Regions from separate parts of the Nocardia sp. CA-290969 genome, predicted to be linked through region 1. Evidence: riboswitches for the same ligand, from Rfam matches in the RefSeq annotation. Region 1 holds a riboswitch; each other region holds the start of a gene.
The links. Region 1 has a riboswitch for cobalamin ahead of ACQEVO_RS28565 (CbtB domain-containing protein). Riboswitches for the same ligand answer to the same signal wherever they lie in the genome.
Positions count from the first base shown of each region.

Region 2: another riboswitch for cobalamin. It lies ahead of metE (5-methyltetrahydropteroyltriglutamate--homocysteine S-methyltransferase); the one in region 1 lies ahead of ACQEVO_RS28565 (CbtB domain-containing protein).
Region 3: another riboswitch for cobalamin. It lies ahead of ACQEVO_RS07930 (ABC transporter substrate-binding protein); the one in region 1 lies ahead of ACQEVO_RS28565 (CbtB domain-containing protein).
Region 4: another riboswitch for cobalamin. It lies ahead of ACQEVO_RS20910 (FecCD family ABC transporter permease); the one in region 1 lies ahead of ACQEVO_RS28565 (CbtB domain-containing protein).

Region 1 covers NZ_JBNJNJ010000001.1:6,271,285-6,275,528, reverse strand. Annotated here, with positions in the region: gene ACQEVO_RS28580 (SRPBCC family protein) at 1-442, shown strand, start outside; gene ACQEVO_RS28575 (OsmC family peroxiredoxin) at 499-942, shown strand; gene ACQEVO_RS28570 (CbtA family protein) at 996-1,784, opposite strand; gene ACQEVO_RS28565 (CbtB domain-containing protein) at 1,775-1,969, opposite strand; cobalamin riboswitch at 2,006-2,151, opposite strand; gene mhuD (mycobilin-forming heme oxygenase MhuD) at 2,225-2,536, opposite strand; gene ACQEVO_RS28555 (alpha/beta fold hydrolase) at 2,579-3,343, shown strand; gene ACQEVO_RS28550 (hypothetical protein) at 3,424-3,696, shown strand; gene ACQEVO_RS28545 (A/G-specific adenine glycosylase) at 3,698-4,244, opposite strand, start outside.
Region 2 covers NZ_JBNJNJ010000001.1:3,506,860-3,511,103, reverse strand. Annotated here, with positions in the region: gene ACQEVO_RS15845 (hypothetical protein) at 1-941, opposite strand, end outside; cobalamin riboswitch at 1,685-1,905, shown strand; gene metE (5-methyltetrahydropteroyltriglutamate--homocysteine S-methyltransferase) at 2,041-4,244, shown strand, end outside.
Region 3 covers NZ_JBNJNJ010000001.1:1,683,196-1,687,439, reverse strand. Annotated here, with positions in the region: gene ACQEVO_RS07940 (ABC transporter permease) at 1-824, opposite strand, end outside; gene ACQEVO_RS07935 (class I SAM-dependent methyltransferase) at 832-1,593, opposite strand; gene ACQEVO_RS07930 (ABC transporter substrate-binding protein) at 1,590-3,119, opposite strand; cobalamin riboswitch at 3,226-3,365, opposite strand; gene ACQEVO_RS07925 (glycosyltransferase family 9 protein) at 3,619-4,244, shown strand, end outside.
Region 4 covers NZ_JBNJNJ010000001.1:4,593,417-4,597,660, reverse strand. Annotated here, with positions in the region: gene ACQEVO_RS20920 (ABC transporter substrate-binding protein) at 1-687, opposite strand, end outside; gene ACQEVO_RS20915 (ABC transporter ATP-binding protein) at 684-1,457, opposite strand; gene ACQEVO_RS20910 (FecCD family ABC transporter permease) at 1,457-2,512, opposite strand; cobalamin riboswitch at 2,614-2,826, opposite strand; tRNA gene ACQEVO_RS20905 (tRNA-Met) at 3,005-3,081, shown strand; gene ACQEVO_RS20900 (SgcJ/EcaC family oxidoreductase) at 3,147-3,683, opposite strand; gene ACQEVO_RS20895 (SDR family oxidoreductase) at 3,783-4,244, shown strand, end outside.

The sequences.
Region 1 (4,244 bases):
AGTGCGTTCACCGGACCTGTCAGCGCGGCCGTACGAGCTGACAGTGGAGCGAGTGATGAAAGCCTCGCCCGAACTGCTGTACCTCGCGTGGACCCAGGGATTCGATATCTGGTTCGCGGAGCCCGCAACCGTACGGATGCGCCCGGAGGTGAACGAGCCGTTCTACTTCGAAACCCGGCACGAGGGGAGCATGCACCCGCACTACGGGCGATTCCTGCGGCTCGAACCCGGCCGGCTCGTCGAAATGACCTGGGTGACGGGAGCGGCGGGCACCGCGGGCGCGGAAACCGTGGTCCGGGTGGAACTCGTGAAACAACCCCGCGGTATCCGGTTACGGCTGCGGCACAGCGGATTTGCCGACGAGGCCGCTCGTGACCGGTACCGCGCGACCTGGCCGAAGGCGCTGGCCCGCCTCGATGAGCGAACCTCTGCGGCCGGTTGAATGGTGCGAGTAGGTTCGACACCGGACCCGAACGAATCGTCTTCGAAAGGATTGTGATGCCCACACGTACCGCGCGCACCGCATGGACCGGTGGTCTGCAGGACGGCTCCGGCCAGGTCGAACTGGTCAGCTCGGGGGTCGGCAAGTACGAGGTGTCCTTCCCCAAACGGTCCGCCGACGAGGCCGGCGGCACCACCAGCCCGGAGGAACTGATCGCGGGCGCGCACGCGTCCTGCTATGCGATGGCGCTGTCGAACGAGATCGCCCAGGCCGGCGGCACCCCGGAGAGCCTCGATGTCTCGGCGGCTGTCACCCTCGGCCCCGACCCGGCCGGCGGGTTCCGCATCAGCCGTATCGCACTGACCGTCCGCGGCCGGGTATCGGGCCTGGACAACGCCGGTTTCACCACGGCGGCCGCCGCGGCCAAATCGGGTTGCCCGGTGAGCAAGGCACTGGCCGGAGTGGACGAGATCACCTTGGACGCGGCACTCGAGTCCTGACCGGTTCCCGGGCTCCCTCGTCTGCGGGGAGCCCGGGATCGCGGACTCCCGGATCACCCGGCTGCAGCAGCGGCTTCCGTTACCGGCGTGCTGCGGCGGGTGCTCCATTCGGTGAGTGCGCCGAAGGCGAGACCGATGCTCACCCACAGCGTGGTCGACACCGCCAGCGATGCCGTCCGGAATTCCCACAACAGGGTGGCCGGGAAATCCGCGCCGACCTCGTTCACCCCGGGCAGCAGAACATATCCGAGCGTGACGATCAGGGCGAAGGCGGCGACGGCCGCGACGAGCCGGACTGTTTCGAGCTGTGCCCGCAGCAGGTTCCAGACATAGCCGGCGGCCGCCAAGGCGATCAGTCCGAGGACGACAGCGGCCACCCACAGCAGCGTGCGTTCGTTGATCGTTTCCGGGTCACCGACGGCCGGGGGGTTGGCCGGGTATTTGAAGAACGGGACGAGCACCACCGCGAGCCATCCGCCGAGGCCGAGCCCCAGCACCAGTCGCGGTCCCGGTAGGGCGGTGTGGCGGCGGGCGTAGTGCGCCGCCGTCGCGACGAGGGCGCCGAAGGCCATCCCCGCCAAGGCGTTCGCCAGGAACTGACCGAACTTCTGCCACGGCCGGCTCACCACGGCCTCGTCCGGATCGTGACTGTGCCCGGCGTCTTCGCCGTGACTGTGCCCGCCGCCGTGCTCGTGCGTCGCCGCTGCCTCCTCGATGGCGATGGCCGCGTCCACCTTGGGTTCACCGACGAAATTCCCGACGACACCCGCCAGCAGACCGGCGATCAGGCCGGCGAGCAGACCACGGAGCAGCAGCGCACCGAAGGATCCGCTCAATGGCATGGCACGCCCAGCAGATGCCGTCCGTCGTGCATCAGCTCGTGCAGGAACATCCCGCTGCGGGATATCGCGCCCTGATCGAAACCGACCAGGTAGAGCGTGAGCAACGCCAGTAGAACGACACCGACTGTGATGAGCACGGTCGCCAGCGTTTCGCCGGCCCGGCTCGGGGTGTGCACGATGGCCATGATGGTCCTCCTCATCCGGAAGGTCGCGTCCGGTCGCGAGTTCTGCGCTTCGGTGCCGGTGTCTGGCTCTGCCCACTGCCGAGACAGTGCGCAATACAGTGGCGCGACCGCTCCGGGTTCCCACCGGATTACCGCATCACCTCCGCGTACTCCGGAACTGTGACACCGCCCGCGGTGGTCGTCAATATGCCCCGGAAAAAGCGCAGGTCACGCCACCGCACAGTAAAGGTGGCGTGACCCGCATCGAAAGGATCGTCAGGCGTTCTTGCCGGCCACGTCCAGCACGACCTCGAACTCCAGCAGCGAGGCGCCCGTGGCCACCGGCTTGTTCTGCTGCCCGGCATGCGCCTCCTTGGCCGGCCCGTCCCGCCACGCCGCGAAGGACTCCTCGGAATCCCACTGGGTGACGACGAAGTACCGGTTCTCCCCGGCAGTCGGCCGCAGCAACTGGAAGCCGAGGAACCCGGGGGAGTTCTCGACGGCATGCGCGCGGTGGGCGAACCGCTTCTCCAATTCGGGACCCGCGCCCTCGGGAATCTCGATCGCATTGATTTTCACAACAGCCATAGGACGAGCTTAGTGAAACGTGTGCCGAATACACTCGACCCGATGTTGCACGACGAAGGCGGGTCCGGGGTCCCGATACTGCTGCTGCACGGTCTGATGGGCAGCGCCCGGACCTGGGCCGATCAGATCGCGTGGTTACGCGGCTACGGCCATGTGTACACCTTCGACGCGGCCGGGCACGGCCGTCCGGCCCCGGCCGAACTCACCACCGACGCATTCGTCGCCGATCTTGCCGCCGCCACCGCGACGATCCCCGAGCCGATGGTCGTCATCGGACATTCGATGGGTGGCCTGCACGGGTGGGTTTTCGCCGCCGGGTACCCGAAGCGGGTACGGGCGCTGGTGGTCGAGGATATGGCGGCCGACTTCACCGGCCGCACCGCCGCACACTGGGCGGCCATGATCGAAGCCTGGCCGCAGCCCTTCGCCGACGAGGCCGCGATGCTGGAGTTCTTCGGTCCGGTCGCCGGTCGCTACTTCCTGCATTCGTTCGAGCGGAGCCGTGACGGCTATCGCCTGCACGGGGAGGTGGCCACGTTTCGCGATATCTCCGAGGAATGGGGTACGCGCGCGTTCTGGTCGCAATGGCAGCAGGTGCGCGTCCCCAGCCTTTTGATCGAGGGCGAACACACCATCACCCCACCCGGGCAGATGCGCCGCATGGCCGAGCTGCATCCGGCCGCCGAACATATCGTGATCCCCGAGGCGGGCCATCTGGTCCACGACGACCAGCCCGCCCGCTACCGCACCGCAGTCGAACGGTTCCTCGGCCGGGTACTCACCGCCGAAGCAACCCCGAACCGCTGATCGTCGGCATTCGCCTGCGACAGCCTGCCCCAGGTGTGCTCGTCTAGGCGGAGCAGCAGCGCCGCCACGGCCGGGAATGGATGGCACCGCCGCCGGGCCCCGAGGACGCCAGCAGCCGGGCCGAGGAAGTGCTGGACCGGGTGAACGGCCTGATCGGCCGCCCGGGCAAGGCCGCCGACGCCGAGCCCGAACCCGCCGAGGCGCCGGCCGATGTGGTCGACGCCGAGGTGGTGGAGCCGGCTCCCCAGCCCGCTCCGGTGCCGGCGAACCCGCGCCGGACCAGGCCCACCCACCGGGCTCGCGGAGAGCCCGCGCACCCCGCTCACCGAATCCGAGGTGCAGGCGCGCGGTAACTCAGCCCTCGCCGGCCAGGGCGAAGCGCCCGTCCACTGTTTGCTCGATCAGGCCGTCCACCAGGAGCGAATCCAGGGCGCGGTCGCGCTGGCCGGGGTCGCGGGTCCAGGCCAAGTCCAAGCGGATGCGATCCACCGGCTCCGTCGCCGCGCGCAGTACATCCAGCAAACGGCCGCGCGCCTGGCGGTCGGTGCCCTCGTATTTCTGGGTCCGGCGCGTGGACTCCTGTACCGGGCGGCCCGCCGTGACCCAGGCGCAGCGGGGGAGCGGGCAGCGGGTGCAGTCGGGGGTGCGGGCGGTGCACACCGTCGCCCCGAGTTCCATCAGGGCCGCGGAGAACACCGCCGCCCGGTCGACCCGTACGGGCAGCAGCGCCTCGGTTTCGCGGAGATCGCGGGCCGCCGGGTTGCCCGCCTCACCGCGACCGTGCACGGCCCGGGCCACCACGCGGCGAACATTGGTGTCCACCACCGGAACTCGCTGCCCATAGGCGAAACAGGCGACCGCCCGCGCCGTGTAGGCCCCGATCCCCGGTAAGCCGAGCAGG
Region 2 (4,244 bases), 2.8 Mb from region 1:
TCGCTGTTTCCATCGTAGAAGTTCCTGTCGTGATGATCGTATTCCACCCCAATTAGTCCATGCTCGGAGTTGTCGGCCATCCAGCGAGCAAGGGCGGATTCGCCGGAAAAAGCGAAAATAGATCCCTCCCGTCCCGGAAGATGGAATCCGCCACCGATTCCGTGGGCGCAGAACAAGACCGTAACATAAGTTCCCGCATCACTCACTATTTCCATCAGCACAACGCCCGCAGCCTCGAAGAACACCTCATTCCAATCATCCCCGAAGAAGAAGGAGAAATCCGCCTGATCCAGGTCGTATTTCTCCGATACGCGCGCCGACCACAGTTCGCGCGAGGCGCGAACTCGCTCGTCATGACTCACCGGGGGGTCGATAATAATGGATTCTATCTCGGCAAGGATCGCACCCCAGTGCTCATCGATAACAGCCCGAAGCGATTTCCAGCGCTCGTCGGACCAGGCTGCGATGGGGGCAGTCGAAACCTGCTCGAATTCGAGGACGATGCCCGAATCCAGAAGTGCCGGGGCAGATTCGAGGCCGAAGATCCTGTGCAGCATACGAACGAATTGCACAGCTGTAGCGATCCGGTTGGGCGCGTGCTTCCTGGCTACTGCATCCGGTATTGTTGCCAGATCCAGGTAGCGATCCGGGAAAGACCGTTGAAACTTGCTCTCCAAAGATTCATGGACCGGGACCAACTCGCTGAGTTCCGATGCAGAAAGACCGTCGATTACCTCCCCTGCGGAGCGTGGAATCAAGTCGTAGTGGCCGCTGCTGTTCAGGAAAGCCACGAGATGAGTAATGTCGGTGAAGCTGCACAGCTTTCCGTCACGTCTGAGAAACATCGATCGGCTTTTTCCGCTGTCTCGCCAAGACAGAAGAACGATAATGCGATTCTTCGTGGCAAGCTCGAGCATGAAGAGGGAGGCGTTGGCGGTCATGGGCGCAAGGCTAATGCGATTCAGAGATCATCGCGAAACGGACTTCCCTCCCCTGGTTGGTTCACATTGTCGCCGCTGCCGGGTGCGGACGACCGAAGTGCACGCCGACGCTGCCCTACACAACCTTCTCACCCGTGAGCCAGACGGTAACCTCTGTCCTGTACCGATCCAGATGCACCACGGTGAGGTCACCCCGCCTGACCTGACAGTGGGATTCGCTGCACCCGTCACCACTGACAGACCCGCCTCGTCTCGTGACGGGGCGAAACCCCGACCCCGGCATCCGTGGAACGACCCAAACCACAGCGGGCACGGCAACTCGACGTCGACCACGGTCTGCGTCCAGGTAACCATCAGCGGAGTCGGTGGAGTTGCGTGCTGCTCGCCGCAGGATTCGAGAGTTGGAAACCGAGTTGGCGGTCATCCGCCACGCTGCGAAGTTCCTCGGGGAGGACACTTCCGGCCCAAAAGACGGTTCTACCCGGTGATCGACAGCCGAGGCGGGCGCGGCGCAGTGGGGTCGACGGGTCTCGTCGACGCGGCGCATGTGAAGATGACTCAGGCCACGCTGGCCCGCGGTGCCCGGATCGACGGCTCGTAGCCGAACTGACCGGCGGGTGTAGGAAGGGCCCACCCGTTCGCAAAGACCTCGATTCCGGATCCTTTCTGAGGTCGGCTATATTTGTGAGTGCAGCTGGTTCGCTGGAGGCGGAGTCGAGGAGCCCCTGATCCGTCCGATGGTGTCGAAGCTCGGTGGTGTTCGCATCGTCGAGTGAGAGGGAACCCGGTGGGAATCCGGGACTGTCCCGCAGCGGTGAGTGGGAACGGCAGCCGTCATCCGCACTGGGCGCCTGCCTGGGAAGCGACGGTCGGTAGGACCAGCTCCGGGCCTCGAGCGCCGGGGCCGACCTGTTCGAGGTCGATGCCCATGAGTCCGAAGACCTGCCCGTTGTACCGGATACGCCGTATCCGGTGGTCGTCGCCTCGTGGATCGGGCGTACGCTGAGTGGACTCGGGCACGGGAACGATGCTTCATGGGCTCCATCAGCGTGCGCTCTGTATGGGTGGCGGTCGTTGCTGCCGACCATGGAGTTCATTGATGTCGAACCCGCACACTATTTTTTCCGCAACCGTGCTGGGGCTACCGCGTATCGGCCCCAACCGGGAGCTCAAACGCGCTACCGAGTCCTACTGGGCCGGGCGCCTCGATGCCAAGGGCTTGCACGCTGTCGCGGCGGGCCTGCGCACCACGCAACTGACCGCGGCGCGTGACGCCGGGCTGGATTCGGTGCCGGTGGGCACGTTCTCCTACTACGACCAGATGCTCGACACCGCCGTGCTGCTCGGGGCGCTGCCCGAGCGGGTGTCGGGGATCGCCGACGAACTGGATCGCTACTTCGCGGCCGCTCGTGGCAACGCCGAGGTGACGCCGCTGGAGATGACCAAGTGGTTCGATACCAACTACCACTACCTGGTGCCCGAACTCGCCGCGGACACCGTGTTCTCCCTGCATCCGGAGAAGCCGCTGGCCGAGCTGCGCGAAGCGCTGGCGCAGGGCGTGCCGGCCCGCCCGGTCGTTATCGGCCCGATCACCTTCCTGAAGCTGGCCAAGTCGGTGGACGGCAGCGACCTGCTAGAGCGGCTGCCCGACCTGCTTCCCCTCTACGAGCAGCTGCTCGGCCTGCTCGCCGAGGCCGGTGCGCAATGGGTGCAGATCGATGAGCCGTCGCTGGTGACCGATCTGACCGAGGCCGAGCTGGCGGCCGTGCGTTCCACCTACCGGCAGCTGTCGCAGGTGCCGGCGCGCCCGGCCATTCTGGTGGCCGCTTACTTCGGCCGGTTGGGGGTGGCGCTGCCGGTGCTTGCGGAGACCGGCATCGAGGGTATCGCCGTTGACCTCGTGGCCGGTGGCGATTCGGACGTGGCGGTGGCGCAGTCGATCACGGACAAGCTGATCGTGGCGGGTGTCGTCGACGGTCACAACATCTGGCGGGTCGACCCCGATCACGCGCTGTCACAGCTGACCGGGCTGCGCGACGCCGGGGTGCCGGTGGCCGTGTCGAGCTCGTGCTCGCTGCTGCACGTGCCCTACAGCCTCGCGCCCGAGACCGAGCTGGACGAACGGCTACGAAACTGGCTGGCGTTCGGCGAGGAGAAGATCGCCGAAATCCGGGTGCTGGCCACCGCACTCGCCGCGGGCGAGGAGGCGGTCGCGGAGGCTCTCGAGATCGCTCGCACGGCCGTGGCCGCTCGCTTGGCCGATCCGCGGCTGCGGGTCGAGTCGGTGCGTGCGCGCCTGGCCGGACTGGACGCTGACGCTGTGCGCCGTACCCCGGCCGACGAACGTCGCGTGCTGCAGCAGCAGCGGCTGAACCTGCCGCTGCTGCCGACCACCACCATCGGCTCCTACCCGCAGACGAGCCGCATCCGCGTGGCCCGCGCCCAGCTGCGCCGAGGCGAGATCGACCAGGCCGAATACGATACGCGGATGCGTGCCGAGATCGCCGAGGTCATCGCGCTGCAGGAGGAGATCGGTCTCGACGTGCTGGTGCACGGTGAGCCGGAGCGCAACGATATGGTGCAGTACTTCGCCGAGCAGCTCGACGGCTTCGCTGCGACGATCAACGGCTGGGTACAGTCCTACGGCACTCGGTGTGTGCGGCCGCCGATCGTCTACGGCGATGTGGTCCGTCCGCGGGTCATGACCGTCGAATGGATCACCTACGCGCAGTCGCTGACCAGCAGGCCGGTCAAGGGCATGCTGACCGGTCCGGTCACCATCCTGGCGTGGTCGTTCATTCGTGACGACCAGCCGCCCGCTGACACCGCCCGCCAGATCGCGTTGGCGATCCGGGACGAGACGGTGGACCTCGAGGCGGCCGGAATCGGCATCATCCAGGTAGACGAGCCCGCGTTGCGCGAGCTGCTGCCGCTGCGCAAGGCCGACCAGGCCGCCTACCTGGACTGGGCGGTCGAGGCGTTCCGGCTCGCGACCTCCGGCGTCGCCGATACCACCCAGATCCACACCCACCTGTGCTACTCGGAGTTCGGTGAGGTCATCGGTGCCATCGCGGGTCTGGATGCCGACGTCACCTCGATCGAAGCGGCGCGCTCGCATATGGAGGTGCTCGACGACCTCAACGCGGCCGGGTTCGGCCTGGGTGTGGGCCCCGGTGTCTACGACATCCACTCACCACGCGTGCCCGGCACCGAGGAGATCGAGAAGTCGCTCGAGCTCGCGCTGAAAGCCGTTCCGGCCGAACGGCTGTGGGTCAACCCGGACTGCGGTCTGAAGACCCGCCG
Region 3 (4,244 bases), 4.6 Mb from region 1:
GAGGCGATACCCGGTACCGCGAACACCGCTTCCACGATCAGCACACCCGACAGCAGGCCGCCACCGGTCCGGCCCAGCTCCTGTATCGCCGGTGCCAGCGCGTTGGGCGCCATATGCCGGGCGAGCAACGAGAACCGGGGAACTCCCAGCCGGCGCGCCTGCGCGATATAGGGCTGATCGAGCACATCGACCACCCCGGCCCGGACGAGCCGCACCAGCGGCGCGGCCATCCGCACGACCGTGACGACCAGCGGCAGCACCAGATATTCCGGGTGATCCAGCACAGTGGACAGATCGGCGCCCAGAAAGGTCGCGGGCAGCAGATCGAACCGTACCGACAGCACCGCCACCAACACCACCGCGAACACGAAATCGGGGATGGAATCGAATCCGATACTGATCGAGGTGATCACCCGGTCGCGCCCCGACCCCGGCGCCAGTCCCGCCGCGAAACCGGCACCCACCGCGACCGGGATCAGGACGAGCAGCGTGAGCCCGGCGAGCAACGCGGTGACGAGGAAGGGTTCGGCGATCACCGAGCCGACGCTCGCGCCGCCGGCGTACGAGGTGCCGAAGTCCCCGCGCACCGCGCCGCCGAGCCAGTCGGCGAACCTGGTCACCGGCGAGACGTCCAGTCCGAGCAGATGCCGGGCGTGTTCGCGCTGGTCCTCGCTCAGGATGGTGTTGTTCTGCACATCGGCGGCATCGCCGGGCAGCACCAGCGAGAGCGCGAAGACGAGGACGAGCAGGATCGCGAGCTGTCCGGCACCGATCCACGCCCGGCGCAGCATCAGCCGCGCGTCCGGCCGGACTCCGGCTCTCACCGCCCGGTCACCGGATCGCGACCACGACGCGGTCGTCGCCGTACTGCCAGACCGTCCCGGCCTCGGCGAACCCGGCTTCGCGGGCGAAGGCGAGATAGTCGTGCGCACTGGGCCGGTCGTACACCGTGTGCTCGAACCCACCGTCGCGCAGGCGCACCAGGCCGGCGAGTTCGGGCGCGCTTTCCACGGCCGCCCACCAGGCCTGCCAGTCCTCCGCCGCCGCGGTGCCGAGCCGGCGGGCCCGCCGGGCGGTCAGGGCCCGGCCCACCGCGTCCAGCCGCGGACCGTCCGGTCCCTCGTAGAGGTGATCGCCGTTGACGAACACCCCGCCGGACGCCAGGGCGCCGGCGCAGGCGCGGATGAGGTCGCGTAGCGGTTCCCGGTTCATCCAGTGCAGGGCGGTGGTGCTGACGAAGGCGTCCGGGGCACGTTCCAGCCCCAGCGCCGCAAACCAGCCGGGCTCACGCAGATCGGCGAATACCGTGCGGAAACGTGGCGAACCGTGCGCGGCGCCGGCGAGGGCCAGCAGGAGCGGATCGGCATCGACACCGACCACCGTGGCGCCGGGCGGCCGGGCCAGCAGCCGTTCGGACAGGGTGCCCGGGCCCACGCCCAGGTCGACGATCAGCGGGTCGGGCCGGCCGAGCAATTCGATCAGCACATCACCGATCACCTCGAACCGTGATTCGCGATCGGGCATATAGCGTTCCTGCTGGCGGTCCCAGCGTTCGAGCCAATAGCGGGCCAGCGCCGGATCGAGCGCCGTCATCGGATGCTCACCCCGTCGAAGCGCGCCCAATCGTGGGAGTTCGGCACGGCCGCCGGAAGCCCGGCGAACCGATCCCCGCCCGCACTGTTCCAGTTCGTGGTACCGAAGAAGATGAACCCGCCCCGGTCGTGCAGTATCTCGTGCATCGTGCGGTAGATCGCGGTGCGGCCCTGCGCGCTGCGGGTGGCCTGGGCCTTGGCATAGAGACCGTCGAATTCGGGATCGGACCATTTCGTGCGGTTCTGCGGTGCCCCGCTCAGCAGCCGCGAAGCGAAGTGGTTGGGTATCGGCAACGGTCCCGACTGCCCCATCGTCAGCTGGCCGGTGTCCAGCGCATCGGTGTAGTAGCTGTCCTTGGAACCCAGCACCACGTTCACGCGTACCCCGCACGCCGCGGCCTGATCGGCGAAAAGGCGGGCCGCTTCGACGAATCCGTAGGCCACCGGCGCGGTGAACAAGTCGAAGGACAGATCGCGTACGCCCGCCCGGCGCAGCAGCCGGGCGGCCTCGTCGGGGTCGTAGTCGTGCTGCGGGAGGTCGGCGTAGTACTGGTAGCCCTTGCCGAACACATCATCGGCGATCTCGCCCTGCCCTTCGAGGGCGACCTTCAGCAGTTCGGCCCGATCGACCATCCGCATCACCGCGCGCCGGACATCCGGCTTGTCGAACGGTGGGCGGTCGGTTTTCATGGCGAAGAAGTAGATACCGCTGTTCGGCGTGGCGACCAGCCTGATTCCCGGCCTGTCCCGGAGGGTGCGCGCCGCGGACGGGGTGAGGTTGTCGGCATAGTCGATCTCCCCGCTCTGGACCGCGTTCACCCGCGCGTCGGCCTCCGCACTGAGTATCCGTAGCTCACCGATAGCGGGAGCACCGTCCCAGTAGTGCTCGTTGCGGGTGGCGGTGAACTGCCGGCCGGGATCGAAGGATTCGAAGACGAACGGCCCGGTGCCCACCGGGCGGCCGAAATCGGCGGCACCGTCCTGCACGATCTTGGTGCCGTAGACCGACAGCGCGATCAGGAACTCGAAGGACGGTTCCTTCAAGGCGATCTCGACCGTCCGATCGTCGACCGCCCGGCATCCGGAGAGGTCCACCCGGTCCAGTGACGAAGCCGCGATGAACGGCCGCCGGCGCGCCGGCCCCAGCACCCTGGACAGGGTATAGAGCACATCCCGGCTGGTGAATTTCTTACCGTCGTGCCATACGGCGTCGCGCAGCGCGATCCGCCACCGGGTGCCGTCGGCATTCGGTTCGCCGGATTCCGCCAGCCGCGGAATCGGCGCCATCGCCGAATCGACCTCGAACAACCCGTCGTAGATCGCCTTCATCCGGGCCTCGTCGATGAACAGGGTGTTCGCGCCGGGGTCTATCCCCTCCCCCGCACCCGAACCCTGGAAGGCGGCGGTGAAAGTATCCGAGCCCGCGGCCGATCCGCCGCTACCGCACCCGACGGCCAGCGCACCCGCGGCGACGGCACTGCCGAGGAGAAACGAGCGGCGATTCAACTCCGGCGGTGCACCACGCATATCCGACTCCCGTCGCGTCAGGCAGTTCACGCGACACAGACATGCGAAACCGGCCCGCGCGGCGGCGGCCGGTTCGGCGCATCGATCAATACCCACGTGATCATGACCGTTCAGTCCTTCATCCGCAGGTATCTGGCTTCGGCTCGCGGACGAACCTCACAGTTGCGGGACAGCCCCGGACTTGCACCGGTCTTCCCTGCGGACCTTGCCGACATTACCGAAGCGGCGGCCGCGCAACCACATCGGCGCCCGAAGTGGCGCGCACCATACTGCCGCCCGATCGTGCGGCGCGCGGGAACCGGACCGGGGACGTAACGCCACCGCGAGTGAGCCCGTCCGGCGGCTACCGCCCGGCATGTGATCCAGGACGCGATCGGCCGACGTTTGCCCACCGGTGCCACGGGTAGTCCAGCTAAGGAATGCTCTCGTCGTGAGCCGGCCCTCGGGGTGGTGCGGGGAGGGGGCGGCACAACGGGCAACAGGTGGCTAGGAGAGTCGGGTGTCGGTAGTTCTCGTGCTTCAGGCACGCGGTCTCGGTGAGCTGCTCACCGCTGTTCCGGCGTTGCGTGCCCTGCGACGGGCCCGGCGCAGCGATCATCTCGTCCTCGCCACCCCGCACCGGCTGCGTCCGATCGTCGAGTTGATCGCGTTGGTGGACGAGATGGTGCCGATCGCCGATCCGCAGGGGTTGCGCTGGGACGGACCGGCGCCGAAGCTCGCGATCAATCTGCACGGGGCCGAGACCACACCGATCGTGGAACTCACCAAAACCGGTGCCGAGCGGATCCTCACCTACCGCAATCCGGCGTTCCCGGAGATCCCCGGCCCGGAGTGGCACGAGCAGCGGCATCCGATCGACCGCTGGTGCCATCTGCTGGAATTCGACGGTATCGGTGCCGACCGCCGCAACCTGGGCCTCGTCCCCCCGGTGGCGACCACCAGCCACCGCGACTGCGTGGTCGTGCACGTCGGTGCGGGCGCCGCCGCGCGGCGCTGGCCGGCCGACCGGTTCGCGGCCGTGATCCGGCATCTGCTGGTGCTGGGGTACGAGGTGGTGCTCACCGGCGACGAATGCGACCGCGAACGCGCCCACGGTATCGCGGCCCGCGCGGGCCTGGCGGGGCA
Region 4 (4,244 bases), 1.7 Mb from region 1:
GGCTGTCCGCCCGGAGGTGAACGGTTCCGGGGTGGCACTGTCGAACAGGAACACCCGCGCCGGTTCCCGCGGTGCCCCCTCGTCCGCGGCGGCGACCTGTTCACGATAGGCGGCGACGAGGTCGTCGGCCTTCGCGCGCACGCCGAAGATCTCGCCGAGGTTCGTCAGGTCGGTGTACAGCGCGTCGAGCGGTTCCATCACGCCGCGGCGTGTGGTGCCGGCTTGCCGGCAGGATTCGGTGAGCAGGTACGGGTCCGCGCCGATCGAACGCACCCAGTCGGGAGTGAGGCCGGTGGTCTCCCGGAAGCCGTAATTCCAGCCGGCGAACACGAAGTCGGGGGCCGCGGCCTGGACGACCTCCTTGGTGAAGGCGTCACCGAGTTCGGTGGTGCGGCCGAAATCGGCCCGCCACGGTGAGCTGTCGATATCGCGCTCTTTTCCCGGATAGGTGGTGTAGCCGACAAGGCGATCGGCCAGCCCGAGGGCGAACATCATCTCGGTGATACCGGTGTCGTTGGTGACCACCCGTTCGGGCACCCCGTCGACCGTGAGCGAGGCACCGCAGTTGGTGACCGTCACCTGCCGACCGGTGGACGCGTGCGCCGAATCCTGCACCTCGGCGCCGCATGCAGTCGAGAGAACCGCCGCGGACACCGCCAGCGCGACCATCGGCCGAAGGGTTTTCATGCGTAGTCCTTGTCGTCGAAGATGATCTGCGGGACACCCAGCCGGGGATGAGCGACGATATGACCGCCGATCGAGAACCAGCGTCCGATCACCTCGGTGGTGATCACCTCGTGCGGACCGCCCGAACACACCAGCCGGCCGCCGTGCAGGACGAAGAGCCGATCACAGTGCTGCGCGGCCAGATTGAGATCGTGCAGCGCCGCGACCACGGTGATACCGAGACCGCGGGCAGCGGCCAGCACGCTGTACTGGTGGTGCACGTCGAGATGATTGGTCGGTTCGTCCAGCACCAGCACCCGCGGCTGTTGCGCCAAGGCCCGCGCGATCAGGACCCGCTGACGTTCCCCGCCGGAGAGCGACAGGAAACCGCGGTCCGCGAGATGCGCGATATCCGCCGTTTTCATTGCTGCGGCGCAGATCTCCTCGTCGCGCCGCCGGCTGCCGCGCAGCACAGTGGCGTGCGGGAGCCGTCCGGTCGCCACTACCTCGGCGGCGGTGAAGTCGAACGGTGTCGAGGAATCCTGGGTCAGCGCCGCGACCTGGCGGGCGTTCTCCCGCATACCGATCGCCGCGATATCGGTGCCGCCGACCAGCACCTGCCCGGAAACGGGCGCCAGAGCGCGGTACAGACAGCGCAGCAGGGTCGACTTACCGCTGCCGTTCGGACCGACGATGCCGATGAACTGCCCGGGTTCGGCGGCCAGGGTCACCGCCCGCACGATTGGAGCGCCGTCGATCTCGACCGTGACGCCGGTGTAGTCGACCCGCATCAGCCGCGCTCCACCAGCGCACCGCGCCGCCGCATCAGCAGGACGAACACCGGTACCCCCACCGCGGCGGTGACCGCTCCCAATGGCAACTCCTGCGGTGGGATCAGCGTGCGGGCCAGGAGATCCGCGGTCACCAGGAAAACCGCGCCCAGCCCCGGGGTCAGCACGGCCAGCCGCCGGTGGTCGGCACCCACCAGGAGCCTGGCGACATGGGGCACGATCAGGCCGACGAACCCGATGGCCCCGCACACCGCGACGAAACAGCCCGTCATCGCGGCGGAGAGCACGAACAGCAGCAGCCGGAACCGGGCGGCGTTCATTCCGAGGGCGGCGCTCACCTCGTCACCCATCGACAAGGCGTTGAGCCGGCGGGCGCAGAGCATGATCACCGCCGACCCCAGCGCGGCGACCGCGGCGATCAGAGGCACCATCTGCCAGGTCGCGCCCGCCAGGCTGCCCAGCAGCCAGAACATGACCGACCGGGCGGTATCGCCACCGCGCGGGGCGAGGAACACCAGCACAGTTGTCGCGGCGGAGAACCCGTAGCCGATGGCGGTGCCGGTGAGCACCAGCCGTAGCGGCACCAGCCCGGCCGCCGACCGCGCCATCAGATACACCAGTGCGGTGGCGGCGAGCGCTCCGGTGAAAGCCGCCGTCGACAGGGCGTAGGTCCCGAGCGCACCGAACGCGCCGAACAGGACGACGGCGGTGGCGCCCACCGACGCCCCCGACGAAATCCCCAGTACATACGGATCGGCCAGGGCATTACGGACCATGGCCTGCACGATCAGCCCGACCCCGCCGAGCCCAGCACCTACCAGGGCCGCCAGCAGCACCCGCGGCAGCCGGGAATCCACGACGATCCGATAGTTCGCCACATCGCCGGCGAACACCGTCCCGCCGGTGAGTTCGGCCCACAGAAAACCCACGGTGTCGCGCCACGGAACATGTGCCGCCCCGAGACCCAGCGCGAGCACCGAAACCACCACCAGCGCCGCGGTCAGCCCCGCCACCAGCACCGGCACGGGCAGGCGGCGTCGCTCGAGCCCGCTCATCGGGCCGGATCTACTCGCACCACCCCTGATCCGACGCGCGCAGACAGACGTATACCCATATCTCGTCAACCATTCCCTCGAAGTCGACCGGCGACCAGGCCTGTGGCCGGGCCGCGCCGGCAGGTCTTCGGGCTCATGGACGCGAGACGGATTCCCGTATCACCTACTGGCGGTCGCTTCCCAGGCGCGGGCCCAGTGCTGATGACCGCGGTCGTTTCCACATACCGCTGCGGGGCAGCTCCGGATTCCCACCGGATTCCCTCTTGCGAACCGCCCGTCGCCGACGGGCGGTAACCAGCGCGCGGTCACGGTAGCACCCCGGATTCCGGGACCGGACATTCCGGGCGCGAATGTGCATCACCTCACTCGGTGGTGGGCATCGTGCACGGTGCGTAGGCGCGCCTGGGCATCCGGTTTCCGGGGTATCGCGGACCGGAGTTCGAGGCGCGTTTTGGTACGGCGAAGGTTCGTGCGCTACGGTTACCAACGCAACGCGGGGTGGAGCAGCTCGGTAGCTCGCTGGGCTCATAACCCAGAGGTCGCAGGTTCAAATCCTGTCCCCGCTACCACCGGCCGAGGCCGGAACGGTTTTCACCGTTCCGGCCTCGGCTTTTTTCGGCACCAGGACTTCGGATCAGGCGGCGGGATCCGAGTTCGTGCGCGTCAGGAACGATTTCGATTCGTCGATCGGCGTGTTCTGCGCGGCGGACAGCCACCAGTTTCCCTCCCGCTCCACCAGCACATACAGCGCGACTTCGGAGAACGCGCCGGGTTCGAGGGCCTGCCTGCGGATCTGGGTGACGACCACCCCCGGAGCAGGACCGATCGCGGCGACGACCTCGAAACGGGAGGCCGGCGCGACGGGCTTCGCCAGGCGCATCATTTGCCGGTGAATCGCATTGATCTGGTCGTAACCGATGACCAGGGCGCCGAAGGGCGTGCCCCACAACACGTCCGCGGCGAACGAGTTGTCGTAGAGGTCGGCGTCACCGGTCTCGCCGGCCTTCTGCAATTCGGCTGCGAGGGCGACGGCCACGGCGTGTGCGGTCGAAGTGGCGGTCGGGTCGTTCAAGTTCGGCCGGATGGTCATGTCTTTCTCCCTTTTTCGGTACTGACCACAGCCTGCAAGCTCAACCAATGTTGAGGTCAAGTCCATGGTGGCGAGTGGCATCGAACCGGGAACTGTGACCGGCATTCTCGATCTTGACCTGTATCTATATTGAGGTTCTAGCGTGGCGGCCAGCTGATCACCCCACGAGAGGACATGTTCATGATTCTGGTCACGGGAGCCACCGGCAATATCGGTCGCTCGTTGCTGAAGGAGTTGCGCGCGTTCGGTGCGGGGCCGATCAAGGTAGTCACCCGTGACACCGCTGGAGTTGCCTTCCCCGCCGGAGTCGAGGCAGTCGTGGGCGACCTGGCCGACCCCTCCTCGCTGACAGCCGCCCTGGACGGGGTGCGATCGATGTTCCTCGTGCCGCAACTCGGACCGGATGCCGAGATCCTCGACCGCGCCCGCCGGGCCGGTGTCGAGCACGTGGTGCTGGTGTCGTCGATCACCGTGGAGACCCATCCCCACCTAGGCCCCGCTGCCGGCAACGCGGCGGTCGAGAAGCTCCTCGAGGCCAGTGGAATGGACTGGACGATCCTGCGGCCGACACAGTTCGCCTCCAACGCCCTGATGTGGGCATCGAGTATCCGAGCGGATCAACCGGTCCAGGCGCCCTACGCC